DNA from 2 places in the Rothia sp. 32237D007AR genome. Region 1 is predicted to be linked to the other one. Evidence: predicted binding sites of a transcription regulator. Region 1 holds the regulator's gene; the other holds the start of a gene.
What was found. The regulator HspR, encoded in region 1, represses chaperone genes until heat shock. The targets are predictions, from matches to a motif close to AAGTTGAGTCNNNNNGACTCAACTT.

Region 1 (11,647 bases):
AAGCTGCATATACACCCGCGAAAGAGGAGAAGACTGCTCATTTTGGGTAAAGTTATTGCGAATACACTGTACATCTGAAGAATTGAGATTCTCCATGACCGACCAGCCCAATACCCCCAACCCCAACCAGCCCACCACCCCTAATGCTCATCAGCCTGCTGCTAGCCAGCCTGCTCCCATGGGCGGTGCTGCTCAGCCTGTTCCCGGTACTCAGGCACCCGATACTTTTGTAGGTGCCCCTGTAGGGCAGCCTCCCGTGAACCCTCAGAAGAAGAACACGGGCCTGCTTATTGGTGGTTTGATTGCTGTTGCTATCGCGATTATTATTATCGCTCTTCTTTTCCTGACCGGTGTCTTTGGCGGGTCAAGCAAGGTTTCTAGCTACGACAAATTCAAGGGTGGCATGCAGGAAGCTACTGCTGGTTCTGCCGCCTCTAAGTGTCTAGATAGCGCTGATACTGTCATAAAGTCAGAGATGGAGGATATTAAGGAAGAAGAAGCTCCTAACTTGAATGTAAACCCTGAAGACATTGGTATTTTCATGTGCTCCTCGGTTGACTTGAGCAACATGATGAGCATGTTGGAAGCTGATGACTCTACACCTTTAGTCATGGGCATCTACGCCGAGGGTAACCCTACAATTGATGAGGAACTATCTGATTTCTCTGAAGCTGACAGTGAGAATGGTTGGGCTGTTTACGGTGAAAACTGGGCGATTGTTGGTATGAACACCGAAGAAAGTGTCAAGGCTAAGCTTCTTGATGAGTTCAACGGTACAGAATCTGTACCGAGTAAATAAGAAGCTCCTATCTTCTGACTAGAGTCGGTGCCCTGCTGCATGCAGGGTGCCGACTTTTTTGTAGGCACTTTCAGGGTTTTAACAGGTGCGGACGCCCGTGCCTGCCTTGGTCTTGTAAAGGCAGGGTAAGTCTGACGTCAGCTCTGATTAACCTAAACTTTAGCTGCGCAAAAAAGTTGAGTCTTTTTAACTCAACTCTGTTGACTTCTCTCTGAAACGTGGCAAACTAGATATCAAGACAAGCGAGTTGAGCCTGCGCGGCTCAACTTGTTTGAAAGATTTACAGATAACCAACCTCTCAGGAGAAAAAATGTCACGTGCAGTAGGTATTGACCTCGGTACCACCAACTCAGTTGTATCAGTGCTCGAAGGTGGCGAGCCCACCGTTATTGCCAACGCGGAAGGCGCCCGCACCACCCCCTCCGTCGTAGCATTCTCAAAGGACGGCGAAGTTCTAGTAGGCGACGTCGCCAAGCGCCAGGCAGTCACCAACGTTGACCGCACCATCGCTTCCGTCAAGCGTCACATGGGCACCAACTGGACTACCGACATCGACGGCAAGAAGTACACCGCCCAGGAAATCTCAGCCCGTACCCTCATGAAGCTCAAGGGCGATGCTGAAGCCTACCTGAACGACAAAGTCACCGACGCTGTTATCACCGTCCCCGCCTACTTCAACGACGCTGAGCGTCAGGCCACCAAAGAAGCTGGCGAAATCGCTGGCCTGAACGTCCTGCGTATCGTCAACGAACCCACCGCAGCAGCCCTGGCCTACGGCCTGGACAAGGGCAACGAAGACGAACTGATTCTGGTCTTCGACCTCGGTGGCGGTACTTTCGACGTCTCCCTTCTTGAAGTTGGTAAGGACGACGACGGCTTCTCCACCATCCAGGTACGCGCAACCTCCGGTGACAACCGCCTCGGTGGTGACGACTGGGACCAGCGCATCGTTGACTTCCTGCTAGAGCAGGTCAAGTCCAAGACCGGCGCTGACCTCTCCAAGGACAAGATTGCCCTGCAGCGTCTGCGCGAAGCAGCGGAGCAGGCTAAGAAGGAACTGTCTTCAGCAACCTCCACCAACATCTCCCTGCAGTACCTCTCCGTTACCCCCGAGGGCCCCATCCACCTGGATGAGAAGCTGACCCGCGCCAAGTTCCAGGACATGACCGCAGACCTGATTGAGCGCACCAAGAAGCCCTTCAACGACGTCATCGCTGAAGCAGGCGTCAAGGTCTCAGACATCGCCCACATCGTTCTGGTCGGTGGCTCCACCCGTATGCCCGCCGTCACCGAGGTCGTCAAGGAACTCTCTGGTGGCCGCGAACCCAACAAGGGCGTCAACCCCGATGAGGTCGTTGCCATGGGTGCAGCCCTGCAGGCAGGCGTTTTGAAGGGTGAGCGCAAGGACGTTCTGCTCATCGACGTCACCCCCCTCTCCCTCGGTATCGAAACCAAGGGCGGTGTGATGACCAAGCTGATCGAGCGCAACACCGCAATCCCCACCAAGCGATCAGAGACCTTCACCACCGCTGAAGACAACCAGCCCTCAGTATCGATTCAGGTTTTCCAGGGTGAACGCGAATTCACCCGCGACAACAAGAACCTGGGCACCTTCGAACTGACCGGTATCGCCCCGGCCCCCCGCGGCGTGCCCCAGATTGAAGTTACCTTCGACATCGACGCTAACGGCATCGTGCACGTCTCAGCTAAGGACAAGGGCACCGGCACCGAGCAGTCCATGACCATCACCGGTGGTACCTCCCTCTCCAAGGAAGACATCGACCGCATGGTTAAGGACGCCGAAGCTCACGCCGAGCAGGACAAGGCCCGCCGCGAGGCCGCCGAGACCCGCAACCAGGCTGAGAACACCGCCTACTCCATCGAGAAGCTCATCAAGGAAAACGGCGAGAAGCTACCCGAGGACGTCAAGACCGAGGTCCAGGCCGACATTGACGCCCTGAAGGCTGCCCTTGAAGGTGAAGATGATGAGGCCGTCAAGACCGCTTTCGAGAAGCTGCAGGCATCTCAGACCAAGCTGGGCGAGGCTCTCTACGCCCAGGCTCAGGCAGATGCAGCAGCCGGTGAAGGCGCTAAGGCTGAAGATGACGACGTCGTTGACGCTGAAGTAATCGATGAAGAAGACGAGAAGAAGAACTAACCATGGCTGAGAACACCAACGAGCCCGCAGACAACCAGCCCGAGGGCACCGACCCTCTGGAGGACGCCTTCGCCGCCCCGGCTGCTGAAGGCCACCCCGAGCCCGAAGGTGTAGCCGCTGACGCTGCGGTAGACGAAGAATCTGCCGCAGCTAAGGCAGGCGATAGCGCAGAGGCAACCGAAAACGCTGACGCGGCTCTAGCCGCCGAACGCCTTGAGGATTTGCGCCGCCTTCAGGCCGAGTTCACCAACTACAAGAACCGCACCGCCAAGGAAAAAGACCAGCTGCGTGACTTCGTCATCGCCGACCTGGTAGCAGCCCTGCTGCCGGTCATCGATGATATTGACGCCGCCCGCAAGCACGGTGACCTTGAAGAAGGCCCCTTCGCTGCGATTGCCAACAAGCTCGAAGAGACCCTAACCAAGCAGGGCCTAGAGCGATTCGGTGAGATTGGCGAACCCTTCAACCCCCAGGTGCATGAGGCTGTATTGCAGCAGCCCACCAGTGAGGTTGAGCCTGACTCAGTCTCCATGGTTCTACGTAACGGCTATAAGGTGAAGGACCGTGTGGTCCGAACCGCCCAGGTAGCTGTTGCGGTAGCAGAATAAGGACGCGGGCGGGCACCCGGCCTGATAGGTCAGGCTGGGTGCCCGCCCAGTTTTACCCCTCTAAAAGACACTAAAAGACATAGGATCTACCTCGGAAGGAGAGGCACATGGCGAGTGAAAACTGGCTCCATCAAGATTTTTATAAGGTACTAGGCGTAGCCGAGGATTCCTCCGAGGCAGATATTAAGAAGGCCTACCGCAAGCTGGCCCGCAAGTACCACCCCGACCAGAACCCCGGTGATGAGGCTGCTGAGAAGAAGTTCAAGGAAGTCTCAGAAGCCTACGACGTGCTCTCAGACCCCAAGCAGAAGGAAGAGTACGACCAGATCCGCAAGTACGGGGCCGCGGGCTTCAGCGGCGCTGGCGGCGGTTTCCCCGGTGGTTTCCCTGGCGGCGGTAACTTCACCTACTCCACCAGTGGCGGTGCTGGCGGCATTAACATTGAAGATTTGCTCGGCGGCATGTTCGGTGGCGGCGCTGGTTTTGGTGGGGGAGCACGCTCTGCAGGTGGCTTCCCCGGCGCTGGCGGCGGTTTCCCCGGTGGTGGTTTCTCACAGCCAGCGCCCCAGGGGAAAGACGCGACCACTAGTGCCCGTATCACCCTCCAACAGGCCTATGAGGGTGCTGAGGTTTCAGTCTTCCGCCCCGGCGGCTCCCAAACCCAGGTGCGCCTACCGCGCGGCGTTAAGGACGGCCAGAAAATCCGTGCCCGCGGCAAGGGGCACCCCGGTGCCGGTGGGGCAGGGGACCTGATTGTCACCGTCCGCGTAGATACCCACCCCTACTTTGAGCGGGAAGGGGATAACCTGCTGGTGCGCGTGCCGGTCACTCTGGAAGAAGCTGTGAAGGGCGGCGTCATCGAGGCCCCCACCCTTGATGGTGGAAGCGTTAAGCTCCGCCTGGCCGCTGGCTCACCGGCAGGCCGTAAACTGCGCGCTAAGGGCCGCGGCTTTGTAACCAAGAAGGGTAGCGGCGATATGCTGGTCATCCCTGAGGTACAGTTGCCCACCAATCTCACTGCCGAAGCTGAAGCCGCCCTCGATGCCTTCATCGCAGCTGCCCCGCAAACTAACCCCCGTGAAGAGATGCTGAGGAAAGCAGGCGGTTAAACATGACATTGGAAGCCGATCGCCCAGTTTTTGTTATCTCTGTGGCCGCTGAGCTAGCCGGTATGCACCCGCAGACCCTGCGCCAGTACGACCGGCTAGGTCTGGTTCAGCCCCAGCGGGCCCCGGGCCGTGCCCGCCGCTATTCTGAGCGGGATGTGCAGCAGCTTCAGGAGATCCAGGAGCTTTCCCAGTCCGGTGTTTCACTAGAGGGTATTAAGCGCATCATGCAGCTTGAGAACCAGGTGGAGGCCCTGCGGACCCGCATTGTTGAGTTGCAGGCTGATAACGAGAATCTGCGCAATCGCCTTCAGGAGGGTTCTCGCGTTTTTGCTGCCGGTACCTCTGGTGGGGCTATGCATCTAGCTCGTGGCAAGCGTCCGGCTGCACGCTCTACCTCCCAGGCCGTGGTGCTCTACCGGCCGCGTTAAGCCTGCCATCTTAAAATATTGTGGCGGCACCCAAGGTTGGGTGCCGCCACAATCTTTAAGTCTACGCTAGTCAAGACCAGTTCTTCTAATTGTCTGGATAATTTAGCTGTCTAGCGTTAATAGACTGTCATTATCTTCTCTCTAGGCCGAATACTCTTGAAGCCACCTTTATAGCCAGTTAGCTTAGTTCTAGGAGCGGTTAATACTTCCGCTACCCCAACCGACTAAAAAGGAGTCGACCATGACCGAGGCCCAGCTCTCCACCAACAAGCCCTTTGACGCTCTTGACACTAAAGCACTCACCGCACCTGCGGCAGAGGGAGCAACTCGCGTCACCCTCACCATGCCCACCGAACGCGCAGGGCGAGACACCACCGGAAACTCCACCCGCTTCCGCAACCTCTTAGCTACCGCTCGCGAAAAGCTAGAAGCAAGAGACGTAGACGCAGAAGCACTGCTAGCACCAGCCCACGAACTCGTCGATGACCGTGACTACTGGCAGCACCAAGGCGACGGCCTAGCCGTCCTACTAGAAAACGGCACCATGACCGCCCTACGCCTGCCCCTGGACCTACCCGAAGCAGTCACCGTAGCAGGGGACTACGACCTCACCTCCCTAGTACCCCTGCTCAGCACCGACACCAGCTTGCACCTGCTAGCACTCTCCCGCAAAGACGTGCGACTCTTCGAAACTGACGGCACCCGCATCGGCCAAATCGACCTCAAGCACATGATCGAAAGCGAAGAGGACATCTACGATGACTACGATGTGCAGCGCACCCAACAGCAGGTACCCAAGGGTGGGGGAGTAGCAACCTTCCACGCCCACACCAACGACTCAGACACCGACCGCATCTACCGCGAACGCTTCTTGCGCAAGGTGGCCAAGGGCATCGAAGACGAGGTTAACGAACCCCTGCGCCACCCCCTGGTACTGGCCGGTATTGAAGAACTCACCAACGAGTTCCGCAGCTTCACCGAATGGGGCCAGGTACTAGAGACCACCATTAGCGACGGCCGCGTGGACGAGATGAGCGAAGCCCAGCTCCTGGAAAAGCTCCAGCCCGTGCTTCAAGAGCAGGCTCAGCACGAAACCCAGAGCCTCAACCAGCAGCTTGAGGACGCCCGCTCTGGCAAGCGCTACATCGGCGCAGGCGAAGTGCTCGAAGCAGCCAAGCAGGGCCAGATTGCAACCCTGCTGGTAGCAGAAGACGAGAAGGCCACCACCGGCGAAGGCCTGAGCGAAGCAGCCCAGGCTATCAACCTGGTACTACGCTCCGGCGGCGAAGTAAAGCCCCTGCCCGAAAGCTCCGAAGAGAACCTGGCAGCCATCACCCGCTGGTAGACCAACAATAAGAGCACGACAAGCGGCTCCTACCTAACTCGCTAGAGGTATAAAGCGCCCCACCGCAGTGCATGAGCCTGTGGTGGGGCGCCTTTTCTCTACTTTTACTACTGAACCCTTTTATCGACGAATAAAGGTCAGGTCATGGGCGCGACGCCCTGCCTCACCGGCCTTGCGCTCGAAACTGGTCACCACGCGTCCTTCCCAGCGCGGAGCCCAGCCACCGACCGGGTCCTCCTCAGTGGTGTTTTCACCGGCGTGGGCATTAGTGAAATCGGGGTGAGCTTCGAGTACCTCGCGCATGACCAGGGCATATTCCTCCCAGTCAGTGGCCAGACGCCAAATGCCACCGGGCTTGAGCACACGCGCTACCTTATCGGCAAAGGCAGGGGAGACCAGGCGACGCTTGTGGTGGCGGGCCTTGTGCCAGGGGTCAGGGAAGAAAACCCAGAGCTCATCAACAGAAGATTCCTCCAGCAGATGATCCAGCAGCTCAGGGGCATTGGCCTGGGCAACACGCACATTCTCAACACCGGCCTGGCCCATCTTCAGCAGCAGGTCAGCGATACCGGGGGTGTAGACCTCAACAGCCAGGAAGTTAGCCTCAGGTACCTGGGCAGCCCGATTGACGATAGCCTCACCCAGGCCGGAGCCAATCTCAACGACCAGGGGCGCGTCAGTGCGTCCGTAAAGGGCCTGCTGGTCAAAGGTCGCACCCTCAGCTACCGAAGTATCCCCAACGTTGCGGGGTAGGTCAAGCACATGGGTGGGGGCGTAGGCGTCCCAGGCTTTTTGGCGGCGGGCGGTCAGGCGGTCGCCGCGGCGGACGAAGGAGTAGGGCTGGCGGTGAAATTTTTCAGGGACCGGGGCGCTCAAATCTTCACCTGCTGCTGCACGTTCGGCTTTGGCTGCTAGATCTTGTTGTTGCTTCTTGGTTTCCATAACTCTCCTTGCGAGGTTGAGACAGATAAACCGGCGCACACGGAAACGCTAAGTGCCGCCGGTAGAGAAAAGAAAGGCGTCCCCAATTATATCGCCACAGATATAGACCGGGGCAGGCTGAAAACAGCCTGCCCCGGTGGAAGGTTCCTCATAGCTCTACTTAGTAGGTAACGCGGCCCTGGGTAGTACCCATGTGATCGGAGTTATCGTCTGAGTCGCCGTCCATCTCGTCAATTACAGTAGCGGATAGGAAGAGCTCATACTGGACGTTCCAGAAAGGCCAGTTGATGTAGTAGCGCAGGGGAATATCGACTGACTCGCCGGGCTGCAGAGTACCAGCAAAGGTCCAGACAAAGCTGGGAGAACCCCAGCCTGCTGAGCCTGCGTAGGTGAAGGTGACGCGGGAGTCGCTTGAATTGACCTGGGTTCCGGCCTGGTTAGAGCCGGTTGCATCCGTAAAGACGTCTTGCATGTCGCTGAGCAGGGTCCCTGTGGGGTTAACTGCTGGTACGCTACCAACATTGGTGATGGTCATGGTATTGGGAAAAGACGCGTAAGCGGCTACGTTAGTCGTGGTGGTCGGGCCCCGGTAAATAGGGGTGTCGTAGACAGGCTCAAAGGTTGACCAATCTACAGTGGGATCAGCAATCTGAATTGCCAGATCGGTGCGAGGAATCTCTTCAAAACTCGCAGCGTAAGCGGGAATTGCACTGGTAGCTAGGACGGCGGGAGCGGCCCAGGCGCTGGCCTTGAGCAGGGTGCGGCGGTGGGGTGTCAGTAAAGAAGTCATAGGTTAGTACATCTCTCGAAAGTCTTAGGCGAAACGGCCTGCTGCCAGCAGACGGTCCATGTTGCGTTCTGCGATAGCAGTAATGGTGACGAAGGGATTGACACCAATTTTGCCAGGAATCAGGGAGCCGTCCATAACAAAGAGGCCGGGCACACCCTTTACTTCACCGTTGAGGTCGGTGGTTTCACCGATGACGGCACCGCCGAGCGGGTGGTAGGTGAAGTAGTCGGCGAAGGTCTTGCCACCCTGGAAGAGACCAGAGTTGTAGGAGGTGCCGGGGTTGGCCGCGTTCATCTTGTCCATGAAGGCTTTGGCTGCGGCAACACCGGGGGCTGCCTTGGTGGAGTCCCAGTCGAGGTCCATGGAGCCGGTAGAGGCGTTCCAGGTGAAGGTGCCCTTGTTGGGGTTGTTGGTGATAGCCAGGTAGAGGCCGATGCGCATATCTAGGCCTGCAGGGAAGGGGGCAAGCTCTGCGAAGACTGAGTTGGTGGAGTTATCCCAGTTGGAGATGCCCATGGCAGGGATTCCTGACTGGTAGCCGCCGGTAGCAGCATTGACGTTGCGGGCTACCATGATGTTGCCGTTGGGGCCCCAGTTGGTGCCCAGCGTTGCGGGCAGATTCTTCACAGTGCCTGCGTTCTTTGCTTGCAGCAGTAGACGGTTGGTGCCAACAGAACCTGCAGCCATGATGACGCGGTCGTAGACCTGTGTGGTGGCGCTGACCAGGTTGCCGGTGAAGTCAATGGTCTTCAAGTCGAGGGAGAAGGTGCCATCGGCTTGCTGGGTGAGGGCGGTTACCTCGGTCAGGGGGATGAGGTTGACTTTGCCGGTGGCAAAGGCGGTGGCCAAGATGGTTTTGGGCAGTGATTTTTTGCCGTGGTCGTTACCGAAGATGACCTGGCGACCTAGGGCTGAGCGGGGGACGCGGGAGAAGTTCTCTTGGCGCATGTAGTTCCAGTCGTAGACGTTAGGTACGAACTGGTGTTTGAAGCCGGCTTTGGCTGCTTGGGAGGCAGAGACTCGTGAGAACTGGTACCACTTGGAGGTGCCGACCACGTCGGATGGGGGTGTGGTGACTCCCAGGTTGGTGTTGGCGCGCGGGAAGTAGGTTGCGTACATTTCTGCAGCGTCAAGTTGGGGTAGGACTTGCTGGAAGAAAGAGGGGTTAGGGGTAACTGCCATACCGCCGTTGGCCAGTGAGCCACCACCTACGCCCTTGCCCACGTAGACCTTCATATTGGCGAAGCGTTCGATGCCTAGGACGCCGGCGGCCCGGTTGATGGGGCGGTTGACGTAGTCTAGACCGAAGACGCTGGAGAGGGGCATGTCGGTGCGGTCTTCGAACCACATGGAGCGTTCGGTGGGGGAGGTCATCTGGTCAAACCGGTAGCCGTTTGACTTAGGCGCCATCTTTTCCCAGTCGGCGCCCATTTCGATCATGTCGACGGTGTAGCCCTTTTCAGTGAGGGCGCGGGCGGCTACTGCGCCGCCGTAGCCGGAGCCGATAATGGCGATGCGCTTTTGGCCGTTGGCGTGGGCGGTAGTGGCGGTAGCTGCTAGGGCGGAGGCGGCAGATGCTGCTGCGGTTAGTTTGAGAGCTGAGCGGCGGTTAGGGGTAAATGGCATAGGAGTGTCCTTTTCTAGGTGCGGGTGCGAGACCGAATGGGTGCTGCTCACAGGTCTGGGAGGCTATGAGCATGCAGGCCGTTTCGCTAGTATGTGCGAAATACGTTGAAGATACGAAAAGACCTGTCCCCACTTTAGCGGTATTTTAGCGTGCTTATATCGCAACCTATAGGACTGTTGGCGTTTTGTGTTCAGGCGTACGAAAAATTATTTCGATGTCTTATCTGGGCGGTCAGCAGCCCGCGGATCGGTAACCATTTTTGCTGCGACCTTTTTGAGGCTGGTCGTGTCCCGGTGTTCAAGAGTTGGGGTGGTGGGTGAGGTACTTCTTAGTCTCACGCGCTACTAGACCAGAGAGTAGCAAGAGCCCGATGAGGTTGGGGATCGCCATCAGCCCGTTCATGATGTCTGAGAAGGCAAAGACTAGGGTGAGTGGGGCGATAGCGCCCAGCCCACAGACCAGGGCGAAGATAAGGCGGTAGCCAATGATAGCCTTTTTACGGTTCTAATGCCGCCAAGCAGGGCGGCGGCTGTTCCTACCGCAAGGACGCCGGCAGTAAGGTAGGGCGAGATGCTGAAGGAGTGCTCTAGGTTAGCTGAGATGGCTTTTGCCTGGGTCATGTTTCCGATGCCGAAGCAGGCAAAAACACGGCAGATACCGGGCCCACCAATGCTCAGGGAGAGGACAACACCAACGATATTACCGGTACCGACGGTGGTACCCAGGGCTGTGCTCATGGCCTGGAAGGAGGAAATTTCGCCTCTGGCGCCTTCTTGCCGGGAGCCACGCACCGCCCGCCACTAGCTAGCCGGTAAAAGCAGACCGATAGGCTGGCTGATCAGGGCAGGTTGCCAGCACACCCTGCATAGCCCGCTTCTCAGCACCAGTGACAGTAAGCCCATAGGCGGCCTTCACCGACACCTGCCGCGCCACATACTCACAGCGGTAACCGGGCTGGGGCAGCCAGGCGTCCGCACTCTTATCAGACTTCTGCGTGTTAGCAGTCTGCCCAGCCGCCTGCAAATTGAGCGGATCATTAGCTATAAGAACCCGCTGCTCTGGGCTCCACTGCCAAGCCCCAGAAACCCAGGCATTAGACAGCGCCACCACATGGTCGATAGGAATGGCATCGCTCGTCTTAGGCCCACGCTTAAAATCAATAGCCTCAGCCGTATAAGGGTCTACCAAGTGCCCTGAGAGCACAAAACAGTTACTAGCAACATCAAGGTCGGTAAGATCACGGGTCAAAATATCGTTCCGCTGATCGCAACCATTCTTGTCAATATCAGCCCAAGCCTGCCCATAAGCATCACGCTTATACTTAGTCCCAGAGTAGGAATCAGCCACCGTTAAACCCTCAAGAACCTCACTAGCCGTCGAATAAGTCTGCACCCCAGAACCCGAAAATCCGGTACTCACAGCCGTACCCGCAGGGTTGAGCAAACTATCAAGAGCAGACCGCACATTCCACTGGTGCGACCGCAACCACAGCAGACCGCCCACCAGTAAGACCACAACAAGCAGCAGAGCCAAGGCACGCTGCACACCAGCAGGTAAACCCGCTACAAAACGGACGCCCGCACGAATCTGGCGGTCACTAGGTGAAGAAAAACGAGGGGCAGAAGGACGCTTACGGGAGGTACTCATAGGTCACCTATTCTAACGCCGTGAGTTGGGTTCCCTACCTAAAATCCTCAATCGCTATATAACCACTACCGGTCACAGGCACCATAGGAATAGACCCGGTAGTAGGGTGAGCCACATTCACCGCCGGGTGGCCTGCCGGATCATCTGACTGATAGAAATCAGGGCGGTCACAGCCCATACCCTCACGCATAGCC
Region 2 (11,647 bases), on a different contig from region 1:
ACCTTTTGAAAGACCCATGCTGACTATCTTATCTGTCAGCTCAATCGGGTGTAGGCCCTGGCCTCCTCGCCTAAAATGGGGTGTTGACGGTTGATTTTTGGAAGGTTCTTCTATGTTTGATGACGACGATTTTATGCCTGCCCCCGCACCCAAGCGCCCAGGGGCACCAGAGGGCCAGCCCCTCGTGGAGGAACCTCCTTTTGACCCCTACTACGATGCGGCGCCCCCCGCTGAAGAGTTCCTGCCCCCCGCCTACCAGGTGGGCGGGTTTATGCCTGCCTTTGAGGACGCCCGCCCTACCCCCAGCGTCAGCCCCGAGACGCTGGTGGCCGGTCTGAACGAGCACCAAGCTGAGGCTGTGAAACATGCCGGCAGCCCCTTACTGATTGTGGCCGGGGCCGGGTCTGGCAAGACCCGTGTGCTCACCCACCGCATCGCCTACCTGTTGGCTACTGGCCGCGCCCACCAGGGGCAGATTTTGGCGATTACCTTCACCAATAAGGCAGCCGCTGAGATGCGAGAGCGTATCACCGCTCTGGTGGGGCCGCGGGCCCAGAGCATGTGGATTTCAACCTTCCACTCCTTCTGCGTGCGGGTGCTGCGCCGTGAAGCTCAGGCCTTAGGGCTCAAATCAACGTTCTCGATTTACGACTCGGCTGATTCTCAGCGTCTGCTGACGCTCATTATTAAGCAGATGAACCTTGATACTAAGAAGTTCACCGCCAAGGTGGTGGGCAACCGTATCTCTAACCTTAAAAATGAGCTGGTGAGCGCCCAGCAGTTCGCTGCTGAGACTAGCCCCACCGACCCCTGGGAGGGTGTGATTTCTAAGGTCTATACGGCGTACACTGAGCGCCTGCGGGCTGCTAACTCCCTGGACTTCGATGATCTTATCTTTGAGACAGTCATTCTTCTCAAGAATCACCCGCAGGTAGCTGATTACTACCGCCGTCGCTTCCGCCATATCCTGGTCGATGAGTATCAGGACACCAACCATGCCCAGTACCAGCTGGTGCGGCAACTGGTGGGGGGCGCGGCGTCCTTGCGCTCTGTGGCAGACCCCACCGACCAGGGCCCCTACCCCGATGCCTACCCGCCGGCTGAGCTGACGGTGGTGGGCGACTCTGACCAGTCCATCTACGCCTTCCGTGGGGCTGACATCCGCAATATCACCGATTTTGAGGAAGACTACCCGGCCGCCCACACTATTCTTTTGGAGCAAAACTACCGCTCGACCCAGAATATTCTTTCAGCGGCTAACGCCGTGATTGAGCGTAACCCGGGCCGCCGCCCCAAAAAACTCTGGACAGCCAGCGGGGACGGCGCCAAAATTACCGGTTACGTGGCAGAATCTGAGCACGCCGAGGCCCGCTATATTGCCCAGGAAATTGACCGGCTGCGTGATGAGCACGGTACTGCACCGGGTGATGTGGCTATCTTCTACCGCACCAACGCCCAGTCTCGCACCCTTGAAGAAATGCTCATGCGGGTGGGCTTACCCTACCGGGTGGTGGGTGGCACCCGCTTTTATGAGCGCAAAGAAATTAAGGACGCCCTGGCCTACCTGCGCGTGCTGGTTAACCCCGATGATGATATTAACGTCCGCCGTATACTCAATGAACCTAAGCGCGGTATCGGTGCTAAATCTGAGAGTGTGGTTGCCGACCATGCCCGCGCTAGCGGTATCTCCTTCATGGCTGCCCTGCGCCAGGGTAGTGAAGTGCCTGGGCTGGGTGCGGCGGCTGTCAAAAAGATGACGGCCTTTGCCCAGATGATAGATGATTTGGCGCAACTAGCTGCCACCGAGTCAGCGGCCACCTGCCTGGAGGCTGTGCTAGAGCAGACCGGCTACCTGGCCGCCCTGCGGGAGTCTAAGGACATTCAGGACGAATCCCGGGTAGAAAACCTCTCAGAGCTGGTGGACGCTGTGCGCGAGTTCGAAAGTGATAACGCCGGGGCCAGCCTAGAAGACTTCCTGGAGCATGTTGCCCTAGTTGCTGATGCTGACCAGATACCTAATAAGCCTAAGGCTGAGCAGGCGGGCGGGCCGTCTGCTGCCCAGATTGCTGCTGAGGTTGCAGAGGCCCGCTCCCAGGGCGTCATTACTCTTATGACCTTACATACCGCTAAGGGTCTGGAGTTCCCTGTGGTTTTCTTAACCGGTATGGAGCACGGCCTCTTCCCTCACCAGAGGGCTTTGACCGATGATTCTGAGATGAGTGAGGAGCGCCGTCTGGCCTATGTGGGTTTGACTCGCGCTATGGAACGCCTTTACTTGACGCGTGCGGAGAACCGTTCCATGTGGGGCCAGAGCCAGTTCAACCCGCCTTCGCCCTTCCTGGAAGAAATCCCTGAGGAGCTGATTGACTGGAAGCGCACGGGGTCTTCTTTTAGCGGTTATTCTGGTGGCGGCTATGGGGGCGCTTATGCGGGCGGACGCGGGGGCTGGGCTGGTGGACGCACCGGCGGCAGCTCATCGTATGGCTCTTCTACCTATTCGAGCCGTTTTGATGAACCGGCAAGGCGGGGCGCCCGTGAGCCTTCTACCAGTGAGGTGAACGGCTCAGCCACTTATGGGCTGAAGGCAGCAGCCCGTACTGTTTCTCGTGTGCAGCAGAATAAGGAAATTCCGGCGCTGGCGGTGGGTGACAGGGTTGAGCATGCTAGCTTTGGTGAGGGCCGGGTGACTGCGGTTGAGGGTGCTGGTGATAAGACTGTGGCTAAGGTGCGTTTTGCTCATGAAGAAAAGCGTCTTTTGTTGCGCTACGCACCGTTGACTAAAAAAACCAGCTAAGATGAGAGGGGCCTGGCACTATGAGATGTGGTGCCGGGTTTTTTCTGCCCGATCCAGTCAAGGACACCTGTGGAACACCTTATGACTCTTCCCACCGTACCCGAAGAATTCGTGACGGCAATGGATGAGATGACCGATACTCGTGTACAGCTTCGAGAAAACTCTGACCTATCGCTTTTCCGTATCGAAATTGACCCTACTACTTCTGTTGCCCGCCGTATTGAAAAGGTATTGGGTGTCGTTCTACCGGCTGCGCGCGGGCAAGTCACAGGCGATGCAACTGCCCTGCATCTGCTCTATGGCACTCGGCAGGTTGTAGCCTGCCTGTATGTTGAAGAAGGCGTCTACCTGGTGGTAACAAAGGTGGATGCTGTTAAGCTGGGCCGGGCACTGGCTGCGGCACTGGGGTCTGATGAGGGTCTGGTGCTGGATGTGTCGGTTAACCGTGCCGTGGTGAACTTGAGCGGCGTGGCGGCAGCAGATGTGATTGATGAAGTTGTGCACTTTGACTTCCCACCGGATTTCTTTGACCCGGGCAAGGCCCTGTCCTGTACCGTGGCTAAGGCTCGTATTATGCTCTGGCGGATTGATGAGTTGGAGTATCTGATGGTTCCTCGTGCCTCTGATACTGCCCCTTTTCTGCTGAATATTCTGGATGCCTGCGAGAAAGCTAAATAGGTGTAGCGGGGGAGCGCTCGTCATAACTGGTAGGTTTGTTTCGTTTGCAGGGAAAAAGGTCGCACCCCTGTAGGCAAGTGCGATAAAGTTTTGTCAAGAAGCTTTGTGTGCTCTAGCTCTCGTAACGGGGTCGGGCACTGAACTTCGTACATGTAAACGCTGGAAGCACCGCTTTCTGGCATCATTTCGGCGAAGAAGGAATCCCTGTGGACCTGTTTGAATACCAGGCACGCGATATCTTTGAGAAGCACGGCGTGCCCGTGCTCCAGGGCATCGTAGCTACCACCCCCGAAGAAGCAAAGGCGGCAGCTGAGAAAATCGGTGGCGTCACCGTTATCAAGGCCCAGGTTAAGGTGGGCGGGCGCGGTAAGGCAGGCGGCGTGAAGGTCGCCAAGACCGCCGACGAGGCCTACGAGTACGCCCAGCAGATTCTGGGCATGGACATTAAGGGCCACACTGTTCGCCGCGTGATGGTAGCCCAGGGCGCTGACATCGCTGAAGAATACTACTTCTCCATGCTGCTTGACCGCACTAACCGCTCCTACCTGGCCATGTGCTCTACTGAGGGCGGTATGGACATCGAAACCCTAGCTGCTGAGCGCCCCGAGGCCCTGGCTAAAGTCGAGGTCAACCCCCTGGAAGGTATCACCGCCGAAAAGGCCGCTGAAATTGTTGAGGCTGCTGGCTTCGCTGAGGGCACAGGCAAGGACGTCGCGGCGGTGCTGGTTAAGCTCGGTGAGGTTTATAAGAAGGAAGATGCCACCCTGGTTGAGGTTAACCCGCTGGTGAAGACCAGTGACGGCAAGATCCTGGCCTTAGACGGTAAGGTCTCCTTGGACAGCAATGCTGGGTTCCGCCAGCCTGATCACCAGGCGCTGGTGGATAAGTCAGCCGAGAACCCCCTAGAAGCCCAGGCAAAGGAGCACGGCCTCAACTACGTCAAGCTAGATGGCCAGGTAGGCGTAATCGGTAACGGTGCAGGCCTGGTCATGTCTACCCTGGACGTTGTTGCTTACGCTGGTGAGAAGCACGGCAAGGTTAAGCCCGCTAACTTCCTTGATATTGGTGGTGGTGCCTCCGCTGAGGTTATGACTGCTGGCCTAGATATTATTCTCAATGACGAGCAGGTTAAGTCTGTTTTCGTCAATGTGTTCGGTGGTATCACTGCCTGCGACGCTGTAGCTAACGGCATCGTTAAGGCCCTGGAAGTGCTGGGGGATAAGGCCACTAAGCCCCTGGTTGTCCGTCTGGACGGTAACAATGTTGAAGAGGGCCGCCAGATTCTTTCTGAGGCTAACCACCCGCTGGTTCACCTGGCTGACACCATGGACTCTGGTGCAGATAAGGCAGCCGAGCTGGCTCACACCGCATAAATCACCGCTGATTATTACTAGAAGGTTTTTATCATGTCTATCTTTTTGAACAAGGACTCTAAGGTCATCGTTCAGGGTATTACTGGCGGTGAAGGTTCTAAGCACACCGCCCGCATGCTTGCCGCTGGCACCCAGGTTGTAGGTGGCGTCAACGCCCGTAAGGCTGGCACCACCGTCTCTCACAAGGACGCCGCCGGTAAGAGCCTTGAACTGAAGGTCTACGGTTCTGTTGCTGAAGCCGTTGAGGAAACTGGCGCTGATGTCTCTATCGTCTTTGTTCCCCCGGCGTTCACTAAGGATGCCGTCATGGAGGCTATCGACGCTGAGGTTCCCCTGGTCGTTGTGATTACTGAGGGCGTACCGGTAGGGGATACCGCTGAGTTCTGGGCTTATGCTAAGAGCAAGGTGGATGCCTCAGGTAAGCAGGTCACTCGAATTATTGGCCCTAACTGCCCGGGCATTATTACCCCCGGTGAGGCTCTGGTGGGTATTACTCCTGCCAACATTACCGATAAGGGCAAGATTGGTTTGGTCTCTAAGTCTGGTACTTTGACTTACCAGATGATGTTTGAGTTGCGTGATATTGGGTTTACTACCGCTATTGGTATTGGTGGTGACCCCATTATTGGCACCACCCATATTGATGCTCTTGAGGCTTTTGAGGCTGACCCTGAGACCGAGGCTATTGTGATGATCGGTGAGATTGGTGGGGATGCTGAGGAGCGGGCCGCTGAGTACATTAAGGCTCATGTGACGAAGCCTGTTGTGGGGTATGTTGCTGGTTTCACGGCCCCTGAGGGTAAGACTATGGGCCATGCTGGTGCTATTGTTTCTGGTTCTTCAGGTACTGCTGAGGCGAAGAAGGAGGCCCTGGAGGCTGCTGGTGTGAAGGTCGGTAAGACCCCTTCTGAGGCTGCCCAGCTCATGCGCGAGATTTTTGCCAATAAGTAGAGATCCGAATGTCTGCTTCTCTTTGAACGAGGGAAGGACCAAGGAAGAGTGGTGGCGGTATCTGTAGAAGATACCGCCACCACTCTTCTTAGGGGGCTGCTAAGAAAGATTCTTAGTTTGAGCCGGTGATGGGGGGAGTGATGCCTGCTGCTACGGGGCGGGGGCATACGTTGAGAGTGGTGGGGCCACCGATAACGAAGTTCTGAGCACCGGTGCGGTTGCTGCCGTTACCCCAGGTGAGGGTGATGGTGTCAAGGGGCTCAGGGAAGCTCAAAGTGACGTTACCTGCAGTGGAGTTATAGCTCAGGTTGTTGCTAGTTGAGAGGGCGGTGAAGGTGGTGGTATCGCCGCTGGTAGAGATGGTGGCGCCACCGGTGACCAGGGGAGCGGAAGTTGCTACACCGTTGAGGGATGATTTGACAGTGAAAACATCCTGCCAGGGGCCACCACTGCCAGTGGTTCCCTGATCAACGTCACCAATATCAAAGGTGAAATTGGTGACAGGCTCGGAGAATCTCATGGTGATGGTAGTCTGCTGATTACCACCGGAGTAGCCGTTTTGGCCGCTCTGCAGGGTCTGGAAGAAGAGGTAGTCAGAAAAGCCTGAGTAGGAGGGGAAAGATACTCCGTCATTAGTAGGATACTTGGTGATGAGGTTCTGAGAGTTCGAGAGAGTAGGGCCTGATGAAGAGACGTGGGTGATGGTAAGCCTTGCCTTGCCGTCATTGGTCATGACGGAGCCTGTGTGGCGGTCACTGCCATTAGCTGCGACAGGGGTAGCGCGGACGAAGTTAGTCCAGGTAATGCCAGTGGAAGCCTCAGTGTTAGTGTTAGAGCAGACGTCCGGGCTAGCTGCGTAGGCAGGAATAGTAGTGGTAGCAACAACTGCAGGAGCAGCCCAAGCGGCTCCCTTAGCGAGTGTACGGCGTGAAACGGCCATGATAATCCTTCTAAAAATGGGTGATTTCTGCTTGTGGTAGCAAGGTTATGATGATTATTCCTGCCTTCTGAGAATTGGATACAAACAAAAATTGCATGCCCTCAGAGAAGAGGAAAAGGGTACAAAAAACCTGTTTTCTTTTAAAATATTAGTCGAAGATTAGGCACCATAAAAGTCTTTCAGACACCTAAAAACTAGAACCTTACATTACCGCCGTATTGAACAGCAGACCCAGTAGATAGGTTGCCAGGGCAGCCCCGTAGCCGATAGCTAGCTGACGCAGGCCCCGCTTGAAGGGTGAAGCACCAGAAAGCAGGCCCACCACCCCGCCAGTGACCATGAGGGCAAAACCTACCAGCAGCATAGAAATGAGCATGGCCGCCCCACCAGACATACCAAAGATGTAAGGAAGAATCGGGATAAGGGCACCAGAGGCAAAGAAACAAAAACTTGAGGCCGCAGCCCCCACATCGCTCCCCAGTGCGTCATGGGAGCCCTCAACTTCTTCCCCCTCACCTATCTCACGGAAAGACAGAGAGGGGTCACAGTCACATGAGAAGTAGCCAAAGCGTTCCATGGCGCGGTGGCGGGCGTCCTCTTCACTCATGCCACGGGCCTTATAAATCAGCTCAAGCTCATTCTGGTTAATATCGAGCTGATGAGCCACATCAAGAGTGACCTGGGTCGGCTGGGAGGCATCCAGAAGTTCACGCTGGGAGCGCACAGAAACAAACTCACCGGCCGCCATAGAAAGAGCACCAGCAAGTAGGCCCGCCACACCCGAAAGGAGCACCATAGAGCTGCTCACACCGGTGGCGCCCACGCCCATAATAAGGGCCGCGTTCGAGACCAAACCGTCATTGGCACCAAAAACTGCTGCACGGAAATTACCAGAGAGTTTCTCGCGCCCTGAGGCGGAGAGTGCACGCACAATCTCTTCGTGGATTGCCTCATCAGCAGCCATGGCTTCAGTGGCGTCTGAATCTTCTGCATAGGAGGAACGCCCCTCAGATCGCTGAGCCAGGGCAAGGACGAAAACAGACCCAAAATTTTTGGCAAGAAGCTCGAGGAAACGAGCAGAGACAGACGGACGAGGCTCAGGGTGGGCATACTCACCTAGCAGTGTGCGCCAGTGCTCCTGGTGGCGGAGCTCAGCCTGAGCAACTTCTCTCAGAATTTCTGCTTCCTTGCCCTCAGCTCGATCCGCTAGAGCTGCGTAGATGCGTGCTTCGGAGATTTCTTCGGCAAGATAGCGGCGCCAGCGGCGAACCTGTGCGCTACTTGGCTGCTGGGAGGGAGTGCGGGGGGCGGCTTCTGACATGGCGTTTCACCTTTTCTCTGCTTTAAATATTGTAAAGGGCGGTTAATTGTGGTGCAAACAAGATTAATTGGCTTCTAGGCTGAGCAATGAGGTTCAGGAATGAATGTGCAGGAACGGTAATTATGCTTCTGCACAGGGGAACACTTATTACGTTCTTTAGCCAGATACGGATTATTATGATTTATTCAGGATAAGCCTTGAAAAGGTGTGGCTAGATGCATAGTGTTAGATATAGACAATCTCCCCCGGGCTCGCCTGCCTAGCCCGGCAATCTAAGGATAGGAAAACCTGCTATGAGCAAGTACGCATCATTTACCGTCCCCGGCCTCACCGAAGAGTCAGGCCATCATGTAGCCGATATTCTGCAGCTTCGCCTGCATGCTCTGAACGACCTGCACCTGGTACTCAAGCATGCTCACTGGAATGTCGTAGGCCCCAATTTCATCGCTGTTCACGAGATGCTGGACCCCCAAGTCAACCTGGTGCGCGGATTCGTTGATGCCATTGCCGAGCGCATGGCCACCATGGGGGTAACTCCTAACGGTCTCTCAGGCGATTTGGTCGAAAAGCGTACCTGGGCTGAATACGATGTTGACCGCGCAGATGCTCTAACTCATATTCGTGCCCTGAACGAGGTCTACAACGTGGTGGTTGAAGACCACCGCGCCGCCATTGCCAAGGTGGGCGATAGCGATCCCATCACAGAAGATTTGCTTATTGGTCAGACCGCTGAACTGGAACTCTTCCAATGGTTCCTGCGCGGGCACCTGGAAGATGGCACGGGAAACCTCAAATAAGCATAAATGCACCCAAGTTGCGCTAAAGGCGGGCCTATTACGTGATAGGCCCGCCTTTGCCATGCAGTAGCTCTATCGTCTACCTCTCGATGAGTGCCCGGATTTTGTCGAGAGTAAGTTCTGTATGGTCGTAACGGGCGTGGCCCAGATGCTCGGGCACCTGGACAATGCCGGGCACTACGACCACCTTCATGCCCGCTGACATGGCGCTTTGCGTACCAGAAATAGAATCTTCCACCGCAACACAGTAGGCCGGGTCAACCCCCAAATTGCGGGCTGCCAGTAGATAAGGCTCGGGGTCAGGTTTAGCATGGGTGACCTGCTCATCGGTCACAAAAGTCTTAAAAAGACCCTGCGGTGCTAGCTTGGCAGTATGAGTTGCAACCTCGGTCGTAGCATTGGTAACAATTCCGGCGGGGACGCCCGCCTCAGCTACCTGAGCCAGGAGCGCCTCAATGCCCGGTAGGAGCTCAAGGCGGGCGTCCTTAAGAAGAACTGACATCTTAGCTTTTAGCCGGTCATAGAGTTCATCAGCAGAAGCATCTGCACCAAGCTCCTGCATGCGAGAAAAAGTCAGTGCAGCAGGTTTGCCCAGGGTCATGAGCGTATCGTGTTCGGTCCAACTGGCCCCAAATTCGGCGGTCAGTGCGGTTTTAGCCTCAGCCCATAGGGGCTCGGTATCTACTAGGGTTCCGTCGTGGTCAAAGAAAATAGCTTCAAGTCTGCTCATAGGTATCAGCCTACCTGCCCGTCTGTAGTGGCTAGGGCCTGTGGGTGACTTTCACATTAAAGCTTGTCTGAATCTCTAGCACATGTAGGTTGAGTGTAGTAGACTCAAGTTAAGGCTTGAGTGAATCACACTCAACTTTGAACGAATAACCTACGCACAGAAAGAGAAGAATGAAGGCACAATTCACCACCAAGAGCCAAGAAGCGCTCTCGGCAGCCACCATGAACGCCCAAACAGCAGGCAACCCCACCCTCGACACACCCCACCTCCTCAAAGCCCTCATGGACCAACGCGGGGGAGTGGCAGTAGCCGTCCTTAAAACCGCAGGCCTAGACGTGGACGCCATCTCACTGGCGGCATCCACCGAAATCTCAAAGCTCCCCAAAGTAGAAGGCGCCTCAACCGCCCAAGCCCAGCCCAGCCGCGCCATCCTAACCGCCATCCAAACAGCCCAAACCAAAGCAACCCAACTGGGCGACACCTACATCTCAACCGAAATTCTGCTCCTAGCACTTGCAGCCGGTGACGACGCCACCGCCCGCGCCCTGCACCAGGCCGGAGCCACCGAAAAAACCATTGAAGAAACCATTCCGATGGTGAGAGGAGACCGCACCGTGAACACCCCCGACCCCGAAGGCACCTTCGGTGCCCTAGAACAATACGGCACCGACCTAACCGCCGTCGCCCGCGAAGGCAAACTAGACCCCGTCATCGGGCGCGATAGCGAAATCCGCCGCGTCATCCAGGTGCTCTCCCGCCGCACCAAAAACAACCCCGTACTCATCGGTGAACCCGGCGTCGGTAAAACCGCCGTCGTCGAAGGCCTAGCCCAGCGCATGGTCTCAGGGGACGTCCCCGAATCCCTCCGCGGCAAAACCCTCATCTCCCTAGACCTTGGTGCCATGGTCGCCGGTGCCAAATACCGCGGCGAATTCGAAGAACGCCTCAAAGCCGTCCTCGAAGACATCAAGAAGTCCGAAGGGCAAATCGTCACCTTCATCGACGAAATTCACACCGTCGTTGGTGCAGGAGCCTCCGAAGGGTCAATGGACGCCGGCAACATGCTCAAACCCATGCTAGCCCGCGGCGAACTACGCCTGATCGGTGCAACCACCCTAGACGAATACCGCGAAAACATCGAAAAGGACGCCGCCCTAGAACGCCGCTTCCAACAGGTCTACGTGGGTGAACCCAGCGTCGAAGACACCATCGGTATTCTGCGCGGTCTCAAAGAACGCTACGAAGCCCACCACAAGGTCGCCATCGCAGACTCCGCCCTGGTCGCCGCAGCCAACCTTTCTAACCGCTACATCCCCTCCCGCCAGCTCCCCGATAAGGCCATCGACCTCATCGACGAAGCAGCCAGCCGCCTGCGCATGGAAATCGACTCAGCACCCGAAGAAATCGATGCCCTGCGCCGTGCCGTTGACCGCCTCACCATGGAAGAACTGGCCCTGGCCAACGAGACCGACCCCGCCTCCATCGAACGCCTAGAAGCCCTCCGGGCAGATATGGCCGACAAGAAGGAAGAACTGGACACCCTCAACGCCCGCTGGGAAGCCGAAAAAGCCGGGCTCAACCGGGTCGGTGACCTCAAAACCCAGATCGATGATCTACGCTCCAAGGCCGAAGTAGCCCAGCGTGAAGGCAACCTGGCCGAAGCCTCCCGTATGCTCTACGGCGAAATTCCCGCCCTAGAAGCAGAACTAGCAGCAGCCCAGCAAGCTGAGAGCACCGCCACCGAAGAGTCCATGGTCTCTGAAGAAGTCACCGCCGATGACATCGCAGAGGTCATCTCATCCTGGACTGGCATCCCCGCCGGGCGTATGCTCCAAGGTGAATCAGAAAAACTCCTGCACATGGAAGACGAACTGGGCAAGCGCCTCATCGGCCAGCGTCAGGCTGTCACCGCCGTTGCTGATGCTGTGCGCCGCTCCCGTGCCGGTATCTCCGACCCCGACCGCCCTATCGGCTCCTTCCTCTTCCTAGGCCCCACCGGTGTGGGTAAAACCGAGCTAGCTAAAGCCCTGGCAGAGTTCCAGTTCGATGACGAGCGCGCCCTG

Region 2: a site for HspR is predicted at 9,671-9,695, ahead of clpB (ATP-dependent chaperone ClpB). Genes of this name have one in related genera too.

The regions. Positions count from the first base shown of each region.
Region 1 is NZ_JBPPUO010000001.1:20,602-32,248, forward strand. Features, by position in the region: gene ACED87_RS00125 (hypothetical protein) at 95-799, shown strand; gene dnaK (molecular chaperone DnaK) at 1,110-2,957, shown strand; gene ACED87_RS00135 (nucleotide exchange factor GrpE) at 2,960-3,565, shown strand; gene ACED87_RS00140 (DnaJ C-terminal domain-containing protein) at 3,673-4,674, shown strand; gene ACED87_RS00145 (heat shock protein transcriptional repressor HspR) at 4,677-5,102, shown strand; gene ACED87_RS00150 (baeRF3 domain-containing protein) at 5,344-6,447, shown strand; gene trmB (tRNA (guanosine(46)-N7)-methyltransferase TrmB) at 6,568-7,389, opposite strand; gene ACED87_RS00160 (hypothetical protein) at 7,550-8,179, opposite strand; gene ACED87_RS00165 (GMC oxidoreductase) at 8,204-9,805, opposite strand; gene ACED87_RS00170 (alanine:cation symporter family protein) at 10,104-10,295, opposite strand; gene ACED87_RS00175 (alanine:cation symporter family protein) at 10,229-10,597, opposite strand; gene ACED87_RS00180 (HNH endonuclease family protein) at 10,611-11,453, opposite strand; gene ACED87_RS00185 (TY-Chap domain-containing protein) at 11,488-11,647, opposite strand, start outside.
Region 2 is NZ_JBPPUO010000002.1:132,016-143,662, reverse strand. Features, by position in the region: gene pcrA (DNA helicase PcrA) at 113-2,794, shown strand; gene ACED87_RS02190 (sarcosine oxidase subunit gamma family protein) at 2,876-3,472, shown strand; gene sucC (ADP-forming succinate--CoA ligase subunit beta) at 3,679-4,845, shown strand; gene sucD (succinate--CoA ligase subunit alpha) at 4,879-5,796, shown strand; gene ACED87_RS02175 (hypothetical protein) at 5,909-6,736, opposite strand; gene ACED87_RS02170 (VIT1/CCC1 transporter family protein) at 6,939-8,057, opposite strand; gene ACED87_RS02165 (Dps family protein) at 8,351-8,854, shown strand; gene ACED87_RS02160 (HAD family hydrolase) at 8,934-9,584, opposite strand; gene clpB (ATP-dependent chaperone ClpB) at 9,755-11,647, shown strand, end outside.